DNA from 3 places in the Enterobacter huaxiensis genome. Region 1 is predicted to be linked to each of the others. Evidence: predicted binding sites of a transcription regulator. Region 1 holds the regulator's gene; each other region holds the start of a gene.

Region 1 (6,812 bases):
CGGCGCCCCGCGTCGCACCGATAAACATGCCGTCCAGCAGATAACACCAGACGCCCACCACCGGTAAAATCATCTGCCAGACGATGTAGCGGTCTGCCAGTTCGCGTATTGCCGGTAACGAGGTCAGCAGTGCAATGATGTGGCTACCGAAGCAGGCATAAATCAGTGCAAAAGCCAGCGCAACAAGACCCGCCTGACGGCAGGCAGCCTGCCATACCTCCTGCAGCTGACCGCGTTGTCGCGCCCCGTAGGCCTGCCCGGAGTGCGCCTCAACGGCATAGGCGAAGCCATCAAGCGCGTAAGCCGTGAAGGTAAGCAGCGTCATCAGTACCGCATTGACCGCAACGATCTCAGGCCCAAGACGGGCGCCAAAGACCGTCAACGCGCCGAAACAGAGCTGAAGCAGGAGCGAGCGCAGCATGATGTCACGGTTAAGCGCCAGCAGCTTGCGGATGTTGCCGCGCCATGCGGTTTTCAGCATCGCGAGGGAGATGCCGCGCATGGCCAGCACGCGCCAGACCATCCACAGGCCGATGACAAACGTGCCGTATTCCGCAATGGCCGTCGCCAGCGCCGCGCCCCGCACGTTCATGTGCAGGCCCATCACCAGCCAGAGGTCGAGCACGATGTTCAGAAGGTTTCCCACTACCAGCAGGATAACCGGCGCGCGGGCATACTGAACGCCCAGCAGCCAGCCCAGCAGGACCAGGTTTGCCAGTGAGGCGGGTGCGCTGAGCCAGCGAATTTCGAGGAAGCGCCGCGCCTGCTCAAGTACCGCCTCGCTGCCGCCCACAATATGGAGTGCCAGATCGATCAGCGGCGTACGCAGCAATACGATTAAGGCGCCTGCGCCGAGCGCGAGAATGAGCGGCTGAACCAGCGCCCGCGCCAGGCGCAGCGGGTCTTTGGCGCCATACGCCTGTGCCGTCAGGCCTGTGGTGCTCATACGCAAAAAGAGCAGCAGCATAAAGAGGAAGCTGGTTGCCGTTGCGCCAATCGCTACGCCGCCCAGATAAACGGGTGAATCCAGATGACCAATGACCGCCGTATCCACCAGCCCCAATAGGGGAACGGTGATATTGGAGAAAATCATCGGCAGCGCAAGACGCCACAGTGCCTTATCAGAAGCCGTCAGCAGTGACATGAAAAATACCGGGAGTGGAAAGTCAATCAGGCTGCGGAGACCCGCAGCCTGTCAGGAAGAGATTACAGCCATTCACCGTTGCGGATAACACCCACTGCCAGACCTTCAATGGAGAAACTCTGTTCACGGAGATCCACCACGATAGGTGAGAATTCATTATTTTCTGGCAGAAGCTGTACCGTATTGCCCTGCTTTTTCAGGCGCTTAACGGTCACTTCGTCATCAATGCGCGCCACTACCACCTGGCCATTACGCACATCCTGCGTTTTATGTACCGCCAGCAGATCGCCATCGAGAATACCGATGTCTTTCATGGACATTCCGCTGACGCGCAGCAAGAAATCCGCACTCGGTTTGAACATGCCAGGATCGACCTGATAGTGTCCTTCGATATGCTGCTGTGCCAGCAGGGGTTCACCTGCGGCAACACGGCCAATTAGCGGGATACCCGTTTCTTCTTCCACCAGCAGGCGGATGCCGCGTGAAGCACCAGAAACAATCTCAATCACGCCTTTACGCGCCAGCGCTTTAAGGTGTTCTTCAGCAGCATTTGGAGAACGGAAGCCCAGACGCTGTGCGATTTCCGCACGCGTGGGTGGCATACCCGTCTGGCTGATGTGATCCCGGATGAGATCAAACACCTCTTGCTGCCTGGTCGTTAACGCTTTCATTCCGCCCCCTGGGTGTATATACAGTTATGCTGTGAGTATATACAGTCAAAGGCGAATTTGGAACCAAAAACTGCACAAAAAACCAGGGACTTAATTATTCTACGAGGCTCATCGGAAATGCGACCAAAGCAGCGTGACCCAGGTGATAGCCGCAGTGATAATCGCCAGTAACACAGCGGCAGACCCCATGTCTTTCGCGCGGCCTGAGAGCTCATGGAAATCCGAGCCAATCCGATCCACAACGGCCTCAATAGCGCTATTAAGAATTTCCACTATCATCACCAGAAGTACGGAACCGATGAGCAGTACGCGGGTAATAGCATCAACGTCAAGGAAACAGGCGATGATAACCGCGACGATAGCGGCAACGCCCTCCTGGCGAAATGCGGCTTCATTGACCCATGCGGCACGGAAACCTTTCCATGAATAGCCGGCAGCTTTGATGATTCGAGTAAACCCAGTGGTATTATTGGCCATTAATAGAACCTTTTATTGGAAATAGCGTCAGTAACTCTAGCAGCAGCGCGTTTCGCTGTAGCCGAAGTATGACGGGTAACAACAGAAATTTTGCGCGCTTTCTGTTATCCTTGCGCAGCAATTGCATTATTAACCAGAGGCTTTACATCGTTTATGTCCGGCTGGCCACGAATTTACTACAAATTACTTAATTTACCATTAAGCGTCCTGGTAAAAAGTAAGTCTATCCCAGCAGAACCCGCGCTGGAATTAGGGCTCGATACGTCGCGCCCTATTATGTACGTTTTGCCTTATAACTCTAAGGCAGACCTGTTGACGCTTCGCGCCCAGTGTCTGGCGCATGATTTACCCGACCCGCTTGAACCGCTGGAAGTCGATGGCACGCTGTTGCCACGCTACGTGTTTATCCACGGCGGGCCGCGCGTGTTCACCTATTACACGCCGAAAGAAGAGTCCATCAAGCTGTTCCATGACTACCTCGACCTGCACCGTAGCAATCCTGACCTGGATGTGCAGATGGTGCCGGTTTCCGTCATGTTTGGCCGCCGTCCGGGCCGCGAAAAGGGTGAAGAGAATCCACCGCTGCGCATGCTTAACGGCATCCAGAAATTCTTCGCGGTCTCCTGGCTTGGGCGCGACAGCTTTGTGCGCTTCTCCCCTTCCGTCTCCCTTCGCCGCATGGCGGACGAGCACGGGACCGATAAGATCATTGCGCAAAAACTGGCTCGCGTAGCGCGTATGCACTTCGCACGCCAGCGCCTGGCGGCCGTTGGGCCACGCCTTCCGGCGCGTCAGGATCTGTTCAACAAGCTGCTGGCCTCCAAAGCGATTGCTCGCGCGGTTGAAGACGAAGCGCGCAGTAAAAAGATTTCCCACGAGAAAGCACAGCAGAACGCCATTGCGCTGATGGAAGAGATCGCCGCGAACTTCTCCTACGAGATGATTCGTCTGTCCGATCGTATCCTGAGTTTTACCTGGAACCGTCTCTATCAGGGGATTAACGTCCATAACGCCGAGCGCGTGCGCCAGCTGGCGCATGACGGCCACGAGATTGTGTATGTGCCCTGCCACCGCAGTCACATGGACTATCTGCTGCTCTCCTACGTGCTTTACCACCAGGGCCTGGTACCTCCGCACATTGCGGCGGGTATCAACCTGAACTTCTGGCCAGCGGGCCCGATTTTCCGCCGCCTGGGTGCGTTCTTTATTCGTCGTACCTTCAAGGGCAACAAGCTCTATTCCACCGTATTCCGTGAATATCTGGGCGAGCTGTTCAGCCGTGGATATTCCGTTGAGTACTTCGTGGAGGGGGGCCGTTCTCGTACCGGCCGTCTGCTCGATCCGAAGACCGGCACGCTGTCGATGACCATCCAGGCCATGCTGCGCGGCGGTACGCGTCCGATTACGCTTGTCCCTATCTACATTGGCTATGAGCACGTGATGGAAGTGGGCACCTACGCGAAAGAGCTGCGCGGTGCGACTAAAGAGAAAGAGAGCCTGCCGCAGATGCTGCGCGGGCTGAGCAAGCTGCGCAACCTTGGTCAGGGCTACGTAAACTTTGGCGAACCCATGCCGCTGATGACGTACCTGAACAATCATGTCCCGGAGTGGCGTGAGTCTATCGATCCTATCGAAGCGGTGCGTCCGGCCTGGCTGACGCCAACGGTCAACGGCATTGCCGCTGAGCTGATGGTGCGAATTAACAACGCCGGTGCGGCCAACGCCATGAACCTGTGCTGTACCGCGCTGTTGGCCTCCCGCCAGCGTTCGCTGACCCGCGAGCAGCTGACCGAGCAGATCGACTGCTACCTGGACATTATGCGCAACGTACCGTATTCGGTTGATTCAACTGCGCCTTCTGCGACCGCCAGCGAGCTTATCGATCACGCGCTGCAGATGAACAAGTTCGAAGTCGAGAAAGACACTATCGGCGACATCATCATTCTGCCTCGCGAGCAGGCCGTGCTGATGACGTACTATCGTAACAACATCACGCACATGCTGATGCTGCCGTCGCTGATGGCGGCCATTATTACCCAGCATCGCCGTATTTCACGTCAGGAACTGCTGCGCCATCTCGAGGCCATCTACCCGATGCTGAAAGCAGAGCTGTTCCTGCGCTGGAGTAAGGATGAGCTGGCGGTTGAGCTGGATAAAATGACGGAAGAGATGCGTCGTCAGGGGCTGATTACGCTGAACAATGACGAGCTACTCATCAATCCGTCACGCTCACGTACTTTGCAGCTGCTGGCAGCCGGTGCGCGTGAAACGCTGCAGCGCTACGCCATTACCTTCTGGCTGCTGAGTGCGAATCCGTCCATCAACCGCGGTACGCTGGAAAAAGAGAGCCGGACGCTGGCACAGCGCCTGTCTGTTCTGCACGGCATTAACGCACCGGAGTTCTTCGACAAAGCGGTGTTCAGCTCGCTGGTTCTGACGCTGCGTGACGAAGGGTTTATCAGTGATACGGGTGATGCCGAGCCGGAAGAGACGCTGAAGATTTATCAGATGCTGGCCGAGCTGATTACCTCGGACGTGCGTTTGACGATTGAGAGCGCGACGCAGGACGAGTGATGTCGTCAGCGGCCTGATGCCCTCCCCCACGGGGAGAGGGAGAAAACAAAACGGCAGCCATTCGGCTGCCGTACTTTTATGAAAAGTAACTCATCGCCAGCCCTAAAAACAGCACCAGGCCAACGTAGTTATTATTCAAAAACGCTTTAAAGCAGGCTTCACGCTCGCGCTTCGCAATCAGCTTCTGCTGATAGGCAAACAGCAACCCCGCCACCAGCACTGACCAGTAGAACTCCCAGTTCAGCCCGTTCAGGCGGCCAATCGCCACCATCAGCGCCAGCACTGCGACCTGCAAAATGCCGATAATCAGCTTGTCCTGACGACCAAACAGGATCGCCGTCGACTTGATGCCAATCTTCAGGTCGTCGTCACGGTCAACCATGGCGTACTGCGTATCGTAGGCCACGGCCCAGAGAATATTGGCCAGGAACATCAGCCAGCAGCTGAGCGGGACAGACTCGCTAACCGCTGCAAACGCCATCGGAATCGACCAGCCGAATGCAGCCCCCAGCACCACCTGCGGCAGATGCGTATACCGCTTCATGAAGGGGTAGACCCAGGCCAGCGCCAGCGCGGCGACGGACAGCAGGATAGTCATGGTGTTGAGCGTTAACACCAGCAGGAATGAGAGCAATACCAGCACGATGAACAGGTTGCGTGCTTCTTTCTCCGTGACTTGCCCGCTGGGCAGAGGGCGGTTGGCGGTACGTTTTACGTGCCCGTCAAATTTCCGGTCGGCGTAATCATTGACCACGCAGCCCGCCGCGCGCATCAGCCAGACGCCCGCCACAAATACCGCGAGGATCCACAGGGGCGGTAGACCCGGGGTCGCCACCCACAGCGCCCATAAGGTTGGCCACAGCAGCAGCAATGCCCCAATGGGTTTATCAGTACGCATTAAGCGGTGATAGGCCAGCAGCTTGTTCTGCGTAAGACTCCACTCCATTTTCTCTTCCTCTTAGTACAACGGCGATGCCGGCAAAAAAAGCTCCGTCAGAATTAACGGCTTGCCGCTCAGGCGCAGGCGGGAACGGCGCCCCCACAGGTCGGCATCGCGACCAATTTCAATAAAATCACGGGTAAGTTCAGACGACGTGAACAGATACCGCCCCAGCGGCGTTTTTCCGAGGCGCTGCAGCGCCAGTTCCGGCCCGGACAGGGTGGATTCGGGCACGACCGTACGCCCGGCAAGCCACGGCTCACCGTCAGCACACAGTAAAATTTCACGCAGCCAGTAGCGTTCTTCTTGCGGTAACAGCGGCAGTTCACTGGCGATGTCAGCGGCAGAGACAAACCCTTCCTGAATCATCGTCACCGTGACCGTTTTGCCCTGTTGCTCAAAACGTTTCGTCATGGAATCTTCCAGCAGCAACCAGTCCAGTTGCTCCGGGTCAAGCGCGGGTATTTGGTCAAAATAGCGCAGCGCACGCAGTTGCGTTAGCGCAGGGTGTGACATGCCAGACTCTCCGATACATAACGTAATGGCATTGTATCGCAGAAAAGAGGATTCAGGGCGGCCAAACGCTATTTAGCGATCACTATCGCAACAATGGCGCAACAGCGCGGCGGCACAAAAAAAAGTGCGCCCACTCGGGCGCACTAAAACGAACAAATCAGCACTGCGGGGAGACGGTCACCCCTTGCCTTTTACACTGCTGATAAAGGTGGAACGGGCAGTGGTTGAACCTAAACGCTCGGCTTCATCAAGCAGTTTCAGCGCTTTGTCGACGTCGCCGCGCTTCACGGCCTGCTTAATGGCGTTGTTGAAATAGGTTTCGGTATCGTTCAATACAGGTTCGGACGGCTTCGCCGGGGCTGGAGCTGCAGTGGCTGCAGGTGCAGCTGCCGTAGCAACTGGGGCGGCGTAGGCCGGTGCCGCTGTGTTACCCACGGTAACAGGGCCCGGGCCAGAAGAGCCAAACAGTGGGCCAACCAGTACGCTGGAG
Region 2 (6,812 bases), 560 kb from region 1:
CAGCTCATCAATCAGCGTTTTCTCGTATTCGCGCACCACTTCCATCGGACGCAGGCGGCGGCCGTCAGGCAAGAGACGCGGCACCCAGCGAGCCAGACGATAAATCAGCTTCATGTCCGCTCTAATGATCGGCAGGATATCCGGACGAATGACCTTGATAACCACTTCTTTGCCGTTCTCTTTCAAACGCGCCGTGTGCACCTGGGCAATGGAGGCCGATGCCAGTGGCTGAATGTCAAAATCATCAAACCAGGTTTCAACCGGGATATTGCCCATCGCCTCTTCGATCTGCTTCTTCGCTCTCTCGCCATCAAAGGGAGCAACGCGGTCCTGCAGCATCGCCAGCTCATCGGCAATTTGCGGCGGGAAGAGGTCGCGGCGGGTGGAAAGCATCTGCCCAAACTTGATCCACACCGGCCCCAGCTCCTGCAGCGCAAGACGCAGACGTTCGCCTAAGACCTGATCTTTATGACGGTTTGGCATCCAGAACAGCGTGCGCCGCCAGATTCGAAGCGGCAGCGTGATACGCATTCTGGGGATAAGCTCGTCGAGCCCGTAGCTCAAAAAGGTGCGAACGATAAAATAGAGGCGCCGAATTTCACCAGGCGTCATTTGCCCTCCAGTTTTTCCAGCCGTTTGGTTAGTGCATCAACAGCACGTTCAACAGCCGCGGTTTCTTCCGCAAACCATGCCGCTTCCAGCGGCCCGGGCGCCATGCGCCACTCTTCGGTCAGCACTTCTGCCGCATAACGCTGCTGTCGCTGCAGGCTTTTACGCAGGAAAGCCGTACCGCCACGAAAGGCTTTACCCATCCCTTCGGCGGCGATATCGCCAATAAAAGGCGCGAGCAGTTCTGCCGGGTCAAACTCGGCAATATCGCTGAGCGCAACGAAGTTCTGCACAACCTGAATGTCACCTTCCACTTCCAGCTCACCGCTGCGGATAAGCGCCGTCAGCTGCTGGCGGTCACGCAGCTTCGGCAGCACGCTCAGGTGCGTAATGACCGAGCAATCAGCCTCGCCTTCCCACTCACCCAGAACGTCGAGCTGGCGTTCGCTGAAGACCAGTACGAGCGGCGTCGAGAACTCTTTTAAAACAATGCGCAGTACCTTTCCGTTGAGCCGCTGACGCGCTGCTTTTAACGCAGGCGCGCGGTACAGAAAGGCATTAAGTACATTCTCAATGCCTGCGGTGACTAAGGGCTTAAAGGGCACGTGACACCTCCACTCAGAACTTGTAACCGCGATGCAGCGCGACGACGCCCGCCGTCATGTTGAAGTATTCCACGTTCTCAAGGCCCGCATCCTGCATCATGGCTTTCAGGGTGTCCTGATCCGGGTGCATACGGATGGATTCCGCCAGGTAGCGGTAGCTCTCTGCATCGTTCGCCACTAATTCACCAATGCGCGGCAGAATGTGGAAGGAATAGGCATCGTAGGCTTTGCTCAGCGGATCGATAATCGGCTTCGAGAACTCAAGCACCAGCAGGCGTCCGCCCGGCTTCAGCACGCGGTACATGGAGCGCAGGGCTTTGTCTTTATCCGTGACGTTACGCAGGCCAAACGAAATAGTGATGCAGTCAAAGGTATTATCCGGGAACGGCAGCGCTTCGGCGTTAGCCTGCACGTATTCCACGTTGCCTACCACGCCGATGTTACGCAGTTTTTCGCGCCCCATTTTCAGCATGGAGTCGTTAATGTCTGCCAGCACAACGCGGCCCGTTTCGCCCACCAGACGGGAGAATTTCGCCGTCAGATCGCCCGTTCCGCCCGCTAAATCCAGCACGGTTTGTCCACGACGTACGCCGCTGCAGTCGATAGTGAAGCGTTTCCACAAGCGATGAATGCCGAATGACATCAGATCATTCATTACATCGTACTTCGCCGCCACGGAATGAAACACGTGGGCCACCATGTCAGCTTTCTGCGCTTTGGCAACAGTCTGAAAGCCAAAGTGCGTTGTGTCTTGTGAATCGTCAACCATCTCAGAGCCTGCTAATCAGTCAAATGTTGGTGAAGTGTATCAGATTGGACGCAATTGCCCTACGGTTCAACCACCGTGAAAGTAACGCGTCGGCTGTTCATCTGGCGATAAATCCGCCGCTAAACCGTTGTCTTCGCTGTGGGTATTTTGCTCATCGGCACCTTCTCGCAGACGGAACTCTTCATCCTGTGCAGTGGCTTGTTCAACCAATTCCGGATTAATCTCGCGTTTTACCTCTACGCCAAGGCTACGAAATGCCTCGGCCTGCGCCAGCAGATTGCCACGCCCGGAAGAGAGCTTTTTCATCGCCTGCCGGTAATTATCCTGCGCGCGGTCGAGACTTTGCCCAACCGAGGACATGTCGTCCACGAAGAGGCGCATTTTGTCGTACAGCTTGCTGGCGCGATCGGCAATCTGCTGAGCGTTGCGGCTCTGGTGCTCGTAACGCCACAGGTTGGCAATGGTTCGCAAGGCCACCAGCAGCGTCGTTGGGCTGACCAGCATAATGTTATTTTTCAACGCCTCGGTAATCAGTTCGGGCTGTCTGTCGAGCGCAAGCAGGAAGGCGGGCTCAACCGGGATAAACATCAGCACGTAGTCCAGGGATCGCAAGCCAGGCAGCTGCTGATAGTCCTTTCGGCCCAGCTGTCGAATATGGTTCCGCACGGAGGCGATGTGTTCCTGCAGCGCTGACTCCCTGGTGTAATCATCTTCCGCGTTGAAGTAGCGCTCGTAGGCCACCAGCGTCATTTTGGCGTCAATCACCACATCCTTGCCCTGCGGCAGCCGCACAATAACATCCGGCTGCATACGCGAGCGGGCATCGTTTTCGATGCTCACCTGCGTTTCGTATTCATACCCTTCGCGCAGGCCTGAAGCCTCCAGCACGCGGGTCAGGACCACTTCTCCCCAGTTGCCCTGGGCTTTGTTATCCCCCTTCAGCGCGCGCGTCAGGTTGACCGCTTCCTGCGCCATCTGTGCGTTTAGCTGCTGAAGATTGCGAATTTCATGTGCCAGGGTGTGACGCTCGCGCGCCTCCTGCCCAAAGCTGTCCTGCACCTGACGACGAAAGCCGTCCAGCTGCTCGCGCAGCGGCGTCAGAAGGCCATTCAGGCTCTGGCGGTTTTGCTCGTCAACGCGGCGGTTGCTGTGCTCAAAAATACGGTTCGCGAGGTTTTCAAACTGCTCGCTGAGGCGCTGCTCGCTGTTGATCATCTGGCGGATTTTGTCTTCCGCATGCAGCTGGGTGGCTTCGAGGCGGGTGGTGACTTCGCGGAGATCGGCCTCCAGCGAGGTGTTGATGTCGCGCAGGTTGCGCAGTTCGTTATTCAGCAGCTCGCACTCGTCGCGCCAGTGTGAGCTTTGAGCAAGCTGTTGTTTTGTCGCACTCAGCTCAGAGACGATCTCCTCACGCTCAGCCAGCTGTTCGGCTTTCATCTGCGCATGCTGGTAGCTGGAAATCAGCCAGCCAATTGCCAAACACACCAGCGCAATCACCGCGTAAACCAGGATTGAGATATCCACAATGCCCCCTGCATCAACGTATTACCCGCACAAAATAGAATTGTGCTGTATAAACGTCCAGTTTGAAAGGGTTTTCCTGCGAGGCACTACGCAAAAAATAAAGGCCGAACGCGTCGGCCTTGTGTCTCAGAAGAGAGGATTAGATCAGGCGACGAGCCGCTTCCACCACGATTTTCACCGCATGACTTTCAGTCTGCTTCATGGTTTCCGCGTTCGGGATCTCCTGCTGGGTACGGTTGACGATAACGCCCGCCACCATACCGGCACGCAGGCCCTGGCTTGCGCACATGGTCAGCAGCGTTGCAGATTCCATTTCGTAGTTCATTACGCCCATGGACTGCCACTCTTCCATTGAGCCTTTGAAGCGGCTTACCACGCGGCCTGAGAAGGTGTCGTAACGCTCCTGGCCCGGGTAGAAGGTATCAGAGGAGGCGGTGACGCCCACGTGAGTGGTTGCGCCCACGGATTTAGCGGCTTCAACCAGCGCGGTGGTGCATTCGAAATCAGCCACTGCCGGGAATTCCATCGGGGCAAAGTGCAGGCTTGCACCGTCCAGACGCACGGATGCGGTCGTCACCAGCACGTCGCCGACGTTGATGTGCGGCTGAATAGCGCCGGTAGTACCGATACGCAGGAAGGTACGAATGCCCAGCTGCGCCAGCTCTTCAACGGCAATTGAGGTAGACGGGCCACCGATACCGGTAGAGCACACGATCACCGCTTTGCCATCCAGCTCTGCGCGCCAGGTGGTGAATTCACGATGGGCTGCCAGCTTGACCGGCTTATCCATCAGCGCGGCGATCTTTTCCACACGCTCAGGATCGCCAGGGACGATAGCGAGCGTAGCCCCTTGTAAATCGTTTTTAGTGAGGCCGAGATGAAAAACATCAGACTTAGACATAGGGTGACTCCTCTGTGGGTCGGTTAGTCAGAAGAAGTAAAACGGTACTTTACAGAAGCGATACGCATAATTTCGTGATGCATCTCACCATGAATGAAAATGATTGCAGTTAATTTCCATAAAATAGTGATTCACATCACATTAACAAGTTAAATCGTGGAATGCTGCACAAAAGATAGACCCTCCAGGGCAATGTGGGTTGTTAACCTGGTGTCTATATTTACCTTTGCGCTAATTAACTCATTGGTACGGAGAATGCCATGAATGACAAAACCGGTTTTGCACCTGCTGCAGCCCCGCATGCTTCAACCATCGTCTCAACCCCTGAAGACGCCATTACCGCGGGTGAGACGTCCATCCCCTCTCAGGGGGAAAATATGCCTGCTTACCACGCGCGGCCAAAATCCGCAGACGGCGCGCTGCCCATCGTCATCGTGGTTCAGGAAATTTTCGGCGTTCACGAACATATTCGCGACCTCTGCCGCCGTCTGGCGCTGGAAGGATACCTGGCCGTTGCGCCCGAGCTCTATTTCCGTCAGGGCGATCCGAATGACTACAGCGATATCCCAACGCTGTTCAGTAATCTGGTGACAAAAGTGCCGGATGCGCAGGTGCTGGCCGACCTCGACCACGTTGCCAGCTGGGCAGCGCGCAATGGAGGCGACCCGCATCGTCTGATGGTGACCGGTTTCTGCTGGGGCGGACGCATTAGCTGGCTGTACGCCGCGCATAACCCGCAGCTGAAAGCGGCCGTGGCCTGGTACGGCAAGCTGGTGGGCGAAAAAACGCTGAATTCACCAAAGCAGCCTGTTGATATCGCAACGGATTTAACGGCCCCTGTATTAGGGCTGTATGGCGCTCAGGATACCAGCATTCCGCTTGATACCGTTGAGACCATGCGCCATGCGCTACGGGCGGCAAACGCGAAGGCAGAGATCGTGGTGTATCCGGAAGCCGGGCACGCGTTTAACGCCGATTATCGCCCGAGCTATCACGAAGAATCCGCCAAAGACGGCTGGCAGAGGATGCTGGACTGGTTTAGCCAGTACGGCGGGAAGAAAGCATAAAGAAAAAATCCCGGTGGCGGCTACGCCTTTCCGGGCCTACAGACGGGCCGGGTAAGCGATAGCGCCACCCGGCAATCCAGCAAAACTACGCCTGACGCAAATTCTGCGCCGCCTTCACCATGTTCGCCAGCGCCGCACGGGTTTCCGGCCAGCCGCGCGTTTTCAGGCCGCAGTCCGGGTTGACCCACAGACGCTCCGCCGGGATACGCTGGGCAGCCTTCTGCAACAGCGCCTCGATCCACTCCACGCTTGGCACGTTCGGCGAATGAATGTCATATACGCCCGGCCCGATTTCGTTCGGGTAGTCGAACTCTTCGAACGACTCCAGCAGCTCCATGTCCGATCGCGAGGTTTCGATGGTGATCACGTCCGCATCCAGCGCGGCAATCGAATCCATGATGTCGTTAAACTCGCAGTAGCACATGTGGGTGTGGATCTGGGTGTCGTCCTTTGCCACTGCGGCATTGATGCGGAAGGCTTCCACACCCCACTGCAGGTAGGCATCCCAGTCGCTACGGCGCAGCGGCAGGCCTTCGCGCAGCGCAGGTTCGTCAATCTGGATGATGCCAATGCCCGCCGCTTCCAGATCCGCCACTTCATCGCGCAGCGCCAGGGCAATCTGTTTGGCGATGGTTTCGCGGGTCACGTCTTCGCGCGGGAAGGACCAGCAGAGGATTGTTACAGGGCCGGTCAGCATGCCTTTTACCGGCTTGTCGGTCAGGGACTGAGCGTACTTCGCCCATTCAACCGTGATCGGTTCCGGACGGCTGACGTCACCAATGACCACCGGCGGCTTCACGCAGCGGGAGCCGTAGCTCTGCACCCAGCCGTTCTGGGTAAAGACGAACCCGTCCAGGTGTTCGCCGAAGTATTCCACCATGTCGTTACGCTCGGCCTCGCCGTGGACCAGCACGTCCAGGCCCAGGCGCTCCTGCTCGATAATCGCCTGCTTGATGTGTTCTGCAATGCCGGTGCGATAGTTATTGGCATCCAGATTGCCCTTTTTGAAGTCCAGACGCAGGCCGCGGATCTCCGTTGTCTGCGGGAAAGAGCCTATCGTCGTGGTCGGCCACGCGGGCAGGTTGAAGCGGGCGCGCTGGGCTTCAGCACGGACTTCATAGGCGCTCTGGCGCTGACTGTCCTGGGCGGTAATGGCCGCCAGACGTTTCTCTACCGCCGGGTTGTGTACGCGAGCCGAGTGGCGACGCGCCCGGATCGGCGCGCTCCATTCGGCAATCGCCGCCGTGTCTCCGCCGTTCAGCGCGTCGCGCAGCAGCGCCAGTTCCTCACATTTTTGCAGGGCGAAAGCAAACCAGCTTTTCACCTCCGCATCCAGG
Region 3 (6,812 bases), 1.4 Mb from region 1:
GGTTGGCTGGGCTTGCGCAACGGCGCGGGAAAACGCTATCGGAAACGGTCGTACAGCTAATTGAAGACGCAGAACATAAAGAGAAGTATGCCAGCCAAATGTCGAACCTGAAAAACGATCTACAGGCACTGCTCGGCAAAAAGTGATGTCTAACTTTTCTTCAGGCAATAAAAAACCCCGCATCGCGGGGTTTTTTTTAAGACGATAACTTATGCCGCAGGCTGAGTTACAACGTCTTTGATACCTTTAACTTCGATCTCAACGCGACGATCTGGTGCCAGGCAGTCGATCAGTGCAGCGCGAGCTTTCACGTTGTCACAGGTAGAACCGGTAACTGGGTTAGATTCGCCCATACCACGTGGGGAGATCTTGTTAGCCGGGATACCTTTAGATACCAGGTAATCAACAACAGACTGAGCACGTTTTTCAGACAGCTGCTGGTTGTAAGCGTCAGAACCGATACGGTCGGTGAAGCCCAGAACCACTACTGAACCGTCTTTAGGATCCAGGTTGCTCAGCTGGGTGTACAGCTGATCCAGTGCCTGCTGACCTTCTGGTTTCAGGGTAGATTTGTTGAAGTTAAACAGAACGTCAGACTTCAGAGTGAAGTGCTTGGTCTGTACTTCTGGAGCTGGAGCCGGAGCTGGAGCTACGATTGGAGCTGCATCTTCCTGCTGACCGAAACGATAGGAAACACCTACGCTCAGCATGCCGTTGTCAGGACGAACACCAACGGTGTTGCCGTCGCCGATGTTGTTAACCCACTGGTATTCCAGACGGGTAGCGATATCACGGGTCATTGCCCACTCAACGCCACCAGCGAATACTGGGGAAACACCGGTGTCATGGTTGTCGCCAATTTCGCTGTTGCTGGAGTCTGCACGCCATACCATGCCGCCCAGACGGGTGTACACGTCCAGATCGTCAGTGATTGGGTAACCCAGTTTAGCGGTCAGCTGAACGCCTTGAGCTTTAAAAGCGCCGTTTACGTTGTCGCCTTTGTATGGCATACGACCTAACCAGTCGTAACCCATTTCAAAACCAACATACGGGTTAACCTGATAGCCACCGAACGCGCCTGCACCCAGCTGGCTCTCGTGAGTCGGGCCATCGTTGTTCAGGCTGCTGTTGTACCAGCCGGTGTCATGGAACTGAGACCAGCCCAGTTTACCACCTGCATACCAGGTATTATCTTTCGGAGCGGCCTGCGCTACGGTAGCGAAGCCAGCCAGTGCCACTGCAATCGCGATAGCTGTCTTTTTCATTTTTTGCGCCTCGTTATCATCCAAAATTTGCCATGAAAATCTCTGCAGAGAAATCACGGTTAAATCCTTCACCGGGGGGCGTGGTCAAATATAAATCTACCGATATCTTCGGCTTAGGCCGAGCACCCCTGGCGATGTAAAGTCTACAACGTAGCTAGAAACTTACAAGTGTGAACTCCGTCAGGCATATGAAAAAAAAAGTTCCGTATACCTATTATTTAACATTTTTTGAACGAAATTTGTGCAGTAAAATTAAAGAGAACCGCACCACACAAGCCTTGCCGAAGATTTGGCGCCTTGAACTATTTCTGCATCTTGCTGTCAAAAAAAATTCCAGGAAAAGTCTTAAATTTACTCAATGGTACAAATTCGAGTGAATTTTTACCCCAGAAAGTTGTCCTTTGCGATGAGGATCGGCACTTACTGGTCGCATGATAAATCCAATAGCATTACCTTCTTCCGCTGCTTCAGTCAGCCTGAAGTGTTCTTCTTCCGTCAATTCGTCAGACAACCAACCAATCACCACGCTGTAATTCCCCGTGCGTAAGGCGCGGATCATTGACTCTACCGTATCGCAAGGCGGCAGCTGGCTAATCTGCATCACTTTTGTCAGCGGGAGGCCGGCAGACTGAACCCATTCGCGGCTCAATTTTTGCTGTGGCGTCAGCCAGAGCTGCCAGCGAGACTGCTGGCCAAGCTGCTGTAATAACGGCAGCAATAAGAGTTGAGTCAACAGAGGCTGGTCTTCACGGTAAACCACTTCACTGATAAGCCCTGTCGAAACACGCCCGACGGAATTCTGCGCGCCATTGCCAGCGGAAGAAGAAAGAGAGGTAGAGCGATTTGCATAGCCTGAAGTGTACATATTCATTCCAGCCCTGTAGTTACTGTATGGATATACAGTAACCCCTGTATGCATAAAGATCAACCTCATTTTCGGAAAGCGACTCGCAAAATTCGTTCATTCTTGGCCTGCCTGGAAAAATCATCTTGCTCAACGGCAATAAGTTGCCTATTTTCCTGCTAACGGATCCGCTAGTAAGAAATGCTGCTGTTACTTTATGATTTACAAGGGAAATATCATGAAAAAGATATCTTATGATCGGATTTATAAATCACAGGAATACCTTTCCTCGCTGGGCGACATTCATCATCGCGCACTCTTTGGCGGTTATACCCTCGCAGTGGAGGATGCGGTATTTGCCATGGTTTCTGATGGCGAGCTGTACCTTCGCGCCTGCGAAGAGAGTGCAAAATACTGTGTAAAGCATGCCTCTTCTTTTCTGACATTGATGAAGCGGGGGCGGCCTGTCCTTCTTAACTATTACCGCGTGGATGATGGACTGTGGCAGGACAAGGAGAAGTTGCTTCAGCTTTCTTCCTTTGCCCTTAATGCTGCCAGGAAAGAGCGTTCCGAGCGGCATCAGCGTAACAGGCTGAAAGATCTGCCAAACCTGACGTTTCAGATCGAGGTCTTGCTGTACGAAGTGGGTATCACCAATGAAGAAACGCTGCGGGAGCTGGGGGCAAAAACGAGTTGGTTAAAAATGCGCGCGAGAAACAGAGGATTGAGCGTCAAGGTGCTGTTTGCGCTCCAGGGCGCGATAGAAGGGCTGCACGAAGCGGCGCTCCCGGCCGACATTCGCCGGGAGCTGACAGAGTGGTTTAATGCGCTACCTGCGATACCGGAGCATCATTCCTCAAGGTAGCAATTTGCTGTTGTAACCGGCAAATTTCCGGCAGCAGGGCGATAAGCAGGCCTATTTGCTGCAAAACCAGCGGAGCTTTGCTGTCGGTGCCTGGGTCAAGATGCGCAATACGCTGCGCGAGTTCATCCAGTGCCTGCTGAACGCGGGGCTCATCGGCTGGCAGATGGTGTAGCGCATCATCGACGTAGCAAACCGCGTCATCCAGCAGGTTCAGGATCCCCGGGTTCGTGAGCTTCTCTCGATGGGCCCCCAACGTTGAGATATAGCTGGTGAAGGTATGGTTAAGGCACAACAGACGGAAAGCCGTTTCCCGGATTTGCGCTGTCGCACGCGGCTCTGTGGACATATTCGAAACCACCGATGCCAGCTCAGCGTCGCTGTTATGCGCATCGCGGCGCGCGATTCGATAGGCGAGACGGTTATCGCGGCCCTGGTGGTACTGCTCAAGGATCGCGTCCAGATAGCGACAGTTTGCATTCATTGCCCTGTCGAGTACGCGCGGTAAATTGCGGAAACGCCAGTCGGGCCAGATAAAACTCACCGCAGCCCAGGCGATAGCACAGCCGATTAGCGTATCGATCACGCGGGGAAGGGCGACTTCAAACCCTTCGCCCAGCAGGTTAAAGCACAGCAATACCAGCAGGGTAATAAACATCGTGGCGTGCGCGTACTGCACGTTACGAAACGCAAAGAATAAAACGCCGGTGATCACGATGAGGATCAGCTGTCCTTCAATAGAGGGCACAAAATAGAGAACCGGCAGCCCGATAGCAACGCCCACCAGCGTGCCGACAATACGCAGCGCGAGGCGGTGGCGAGTAGCGTTATAGTTGGGCTGACAAACGAACAGGCTGGTCAACAGGATCCAGTAGCCATGGTGTAAGCCCGTAATTTGAATAAAGGCGTAGCCCACGCACAGGACCAGCGACATCCTCACCGCATGGCGAAAGAGGGCTGACTCCGGCGTAAAGTTACGGCTCAGGCGCAGCCACATATCGCTGAAACCATTCACACTGTCGTCCGCAAGCTGGTTTTCAACATCATTACCCGGCAGCGCCATCGCCTGCTCAGACTCAATGGTGGCCAGCTGGGCATCAATGGCGCGCAGGTTATTGAGTAAAAAACCCAGTGCCTTAATCTGTTCCGGGGACGTTCCACTTGCCTGCACGCGATCGAGGGCGGCATCGAGGTGGCTGAAGGCGCGCTCAAAACGCGGGTCATGCTGATATGGCGTGCGCAGCAGTATCGAACGCGCGAGCTGCTGGCAGGCCTGAGACTGCATCGACAGCAGGCGCTGGAAACGGAACATCACGTCGCTGTAGCGGAACTTCTCGCGCAGGGCGCCGTATTGCACGTGCGACGAGCTGGCGCGCTCGTGTATATCCTGAGCAACAAAATAGTAATGAAGCGTTCTTCGGGTACCGCGCTGGCCGCGATCGCCACGCAGGCGGGTCAGGAGAGACGCTTTTGTCTGGTTTAGCGTGGCCACCAGCTGGCCGTTTGCCAGCGCCAGATCGTAAAGCGGCGCCTGGCTTTCCTCTTCAATGTCCGGGTCAAACAGGCGTGACTTCAGCTCCAGATAATGGGCAAGCTGTTCGTAGCTACGCGCAAGGTTGTCCTGCAGCGCGCGGACCGGAAAAATCAGATGCCCGGTTAAGGTCAGAAGGTTATACCAGATCGCCCCCAGCAGCAGCAGAACGGGCTGCTGATACCACTGGTCGTATAAAGAGACCCCAAGCATGGTATAGATGGCAATCAGCAGGGCGCCAAACGCGATGGTGGCATAGCGTTGCCCAAGCCCACCGAGGAGAATAAAGCCGCTGGTGGAAATCGTCAGCCCCAGCGCAAACAGCCACGGCCAGGGAAACAGCAGCTCTACGGATGCAGAAGCAATAAAGAAACAGACCAGGGTGATGACGAGGTTACGCAAGCGCCCGGCAAGACGATCGTCTAGATCCGCAAGTGCGCCAGCGACCACGCCAAGCGTCAGTGGTATGGTGAGCTTCACGTCGCTCAGCCACCACGGCAGGGCGACGGTGCCGCAGAGGGCAATAAATATCCTGACGTTATAAAGCCAGTTACTGTTCCAGGTGTAGCGGCGAAGCAGTGGGCTTAGCATAAGCGCGGCCAGTCCTTATTTACTGAAAACGACGGCGAGCGTTGGCTTCGCGCGCAGCTTGCGCTACTTCAACCGGGACGACTCTGCGCCCAACCGGCCACAGCGCGATAACGGCAATTTTAAAGTTGGCGATCCCAACCGGAATACCAATGATAGTGATGCACTGGGCGATACCGGCGAAGATGTGCATCAGGCAGAGCCACCAGCCAAAGAAAATCAGCCACAGAATGTTTAATACCGTGCCGCCGGTATTCATCAGCGCGTTTTTGCCAGTCGGATTCAGCTCGTCAACGTGGACGGCTTCATTACCATAAGGAACGAACGACAGTTTGGTAATTTCCCAGCAGGAGCGCGTCAGCGGTAACGTGAAGATGAGCACGATGCTCACCAGCGTGGCAAAAAGCCAGGAAAGGGTGGTGGCAAAACCGCCAAGGACAAAATTTAAAACATTCAGAACGGTACGCATAAACCCTCATTTCCTTTCGATATGATTAACGCTGAATGATTGTAACGTTTTTTTAGGCTGGAGCACCTTAAAACTGGCAGTTAAACTATCAGACAAATTATCTCCTCGTGGATCCGGCTGGATATGGAACTGAAAGCAACTTCAATGGGCAAACGCCTGGCGCAACACCCTTATGACAAGGTTGTCCTCCTCAATGCTGGCGTGAAAGTCTCCGGCGAACGCCACGAATATCTCATTCCGTTTAATCAGCTTCTTGCTATTCACTGCAGACGCGGCCTGGTGTGGGGCGAGCTGGAGTTCGTGCTGCCTGCCGATAAAGTCGTCCGTCTTCACGGTACGGAGTGGGCAGAAACACAGCGCTTTCACCATCATCTGAACACGCTCTGGCTGCAGTGGAGCCATGATATGAGCGTAATTGCAGCCCAGGTGTTGCAGCAGGTGTTAGACGATATTGCCCAGAGCAGTGCGCAACAAAAATGGCTGACGCGCCAGCAAACGACAGAATTGCAGCAAAAAATCAGACAGGCCCTTACGGCCTTACCGTTACCGGTAGCGCGACTGGATGAGTTTGAAAACTGTCGTGACGCATGGCGGGCGTGCCAGGCGTGGCTTGGCGATGTGGATAAAAGCCGGCTGGCCCATAACCAGGCGTGGACCGATGCGATGCTCGTGCGGTACGCTGATTTTTTCAACACGGTTGAATCCTCACCCCTCAACCCAGCCCAGGCGCGCGCTGTGGTCAACGGTGAACCGTCTCTGCTGGTGCTGGCGGGGGCCGGAAGCGGTAAAACATCGGTGCTGGTGGCGCGTGCGGGATGGCTTCTGACCACCGGTGAAGCCGTGGCTGACCAGATTTTGCTGCTGGCGTTTGGCCGGAAGGCCGCACAGGAGATGGACGAGCGAATTCAGGAACGGCTGCATACGCAGGACATTACGGCTCGCACCTTCCATGCTCTTGCCCTGCATATTATCCAGCAGGGTAGTAAAAAGGTCCCGGCAATCAGCAGGCTCGAGAATGATACCCCGGCCCGTCAGGCGCTGTTTGTGAAGACGTGGCAGCAGCAGTGCAGCGAGAAGAAGGCGCAAGCAAAAGGGTGGCGTCAGTGGCTGGAGGAGGAGTTGGACTGGGCGGTGCCGGAAGGCAGCTTCTGGCAGGATGAAAAACTGGCGCGTCGGCTGGGATCTCGTCTCGACCGCTGGGTAAGCCTGATGCGCATGCACGGCGGCAGCCAGGCGGAAATGATTGAAAGCGC

Evidence for each region. Region 1 encodes LexA, which represses DNA repair genes until DNA is damaged. Its sites were predicted from a motif close to TNCTGTATGTACATACAGNA; they were not measured.
Region 2: rmuC (DNA recombination protein RmuC) is a predicted target of LexA. The motif match lies at 3,551-3,570, and genes of this name have one in related genera.
Region 3: sulA (SOS-induced cell division inhibitor SulA) is a predicted target of LexA. The motif match lies at 2,151-2,170, and genes of this name have one in related genera.

The regions. Positions count from the first base shown of each region.
Region 1 covers NZ_CP043342.1:4,539,214-4,546,025, forward strand. Annotated here, with positions in the region: gene dinF (MATE family efflux transporter DinF) at 1-1,144, opposite strand, end outside; gene lexA (transcriptional repressor LexA) at 1,207-1,815, opposite strand; gene D5067_RS21680 (diacylglycerol kinase) at 1,924-2,292, opposite strand; gene plsB (glycerol-3-phosphate 1-O-acyltransferase PlsB) at 2,446-4,866, shown strand; gene ubiA (4-hydroxybenzoate octaprenyltransferase) at 4,943-5,812, opposite strand; gene ubiC (chorismate lyase) at 5,825-6,322, opposite strand; gene malM (maltose operon protein MalM) at 6,500-6,812, opposite strand, start outside.
Region 2 covers NZ_CP043342.1:200,911-207,722, reverse strand. Annotated here, with positions in the region: gene ubiB (ubiquinone biosynthesis regulatory protein kinase UbiB) at 1-612, opposite strand, end outside; gene ubiJ (ubiquinone biosynthesis protein UbiJ) at 609-1,214, opposite strand; gene ubiE (bifunctional demethylmenaquinone methyltransferase/2-methoxy-6-polyprenyl-1,4-benzoquinol methylase UbiE) at 1,228-1,983, opposite strand; gene rmuC (DNA recombination protein RmuC) at 2,050-3,507, opposite strand; gene udp (uridine phosphorylase) at 3,647-4,408, opposite strand; gene D5067_RS00985 (dienelactone hydrolase family protein) at 4,669-5,475, shown strand; gene metE (5-methyltetrahydropteroyltriglutamate--homocysteine S-methyltransferase) at 5,561-6,812, opposite strand, start outside.
Region 3 covers NZ_CP043342.1:3,089,707-3,096,518, reverse strand. Annotated here, with positions in the region: gene matP (macrodomain Ter protein MatP) at 1-146, shown strand, start outside; gene ompA (porin OmpA) at 210-1,265, opposite strand; gene sulA (SOS-induced cell division inhibitor SulA) at 1,621-2,130, opposite strand; gene D5067_RS14880 (TfoX/Sxy family DNA transformation protein) at 2,348-2,974, shown strand; gene yccS (YccS family putative transporter) at 2,931-5,093, opposite strand; gene D5067_RS14870 (YccF domain-containing protein) at 5,113-5,559, opposite strand; gene helD (DNA helicase IV) at 5,683-6,812, shown strand, end outside.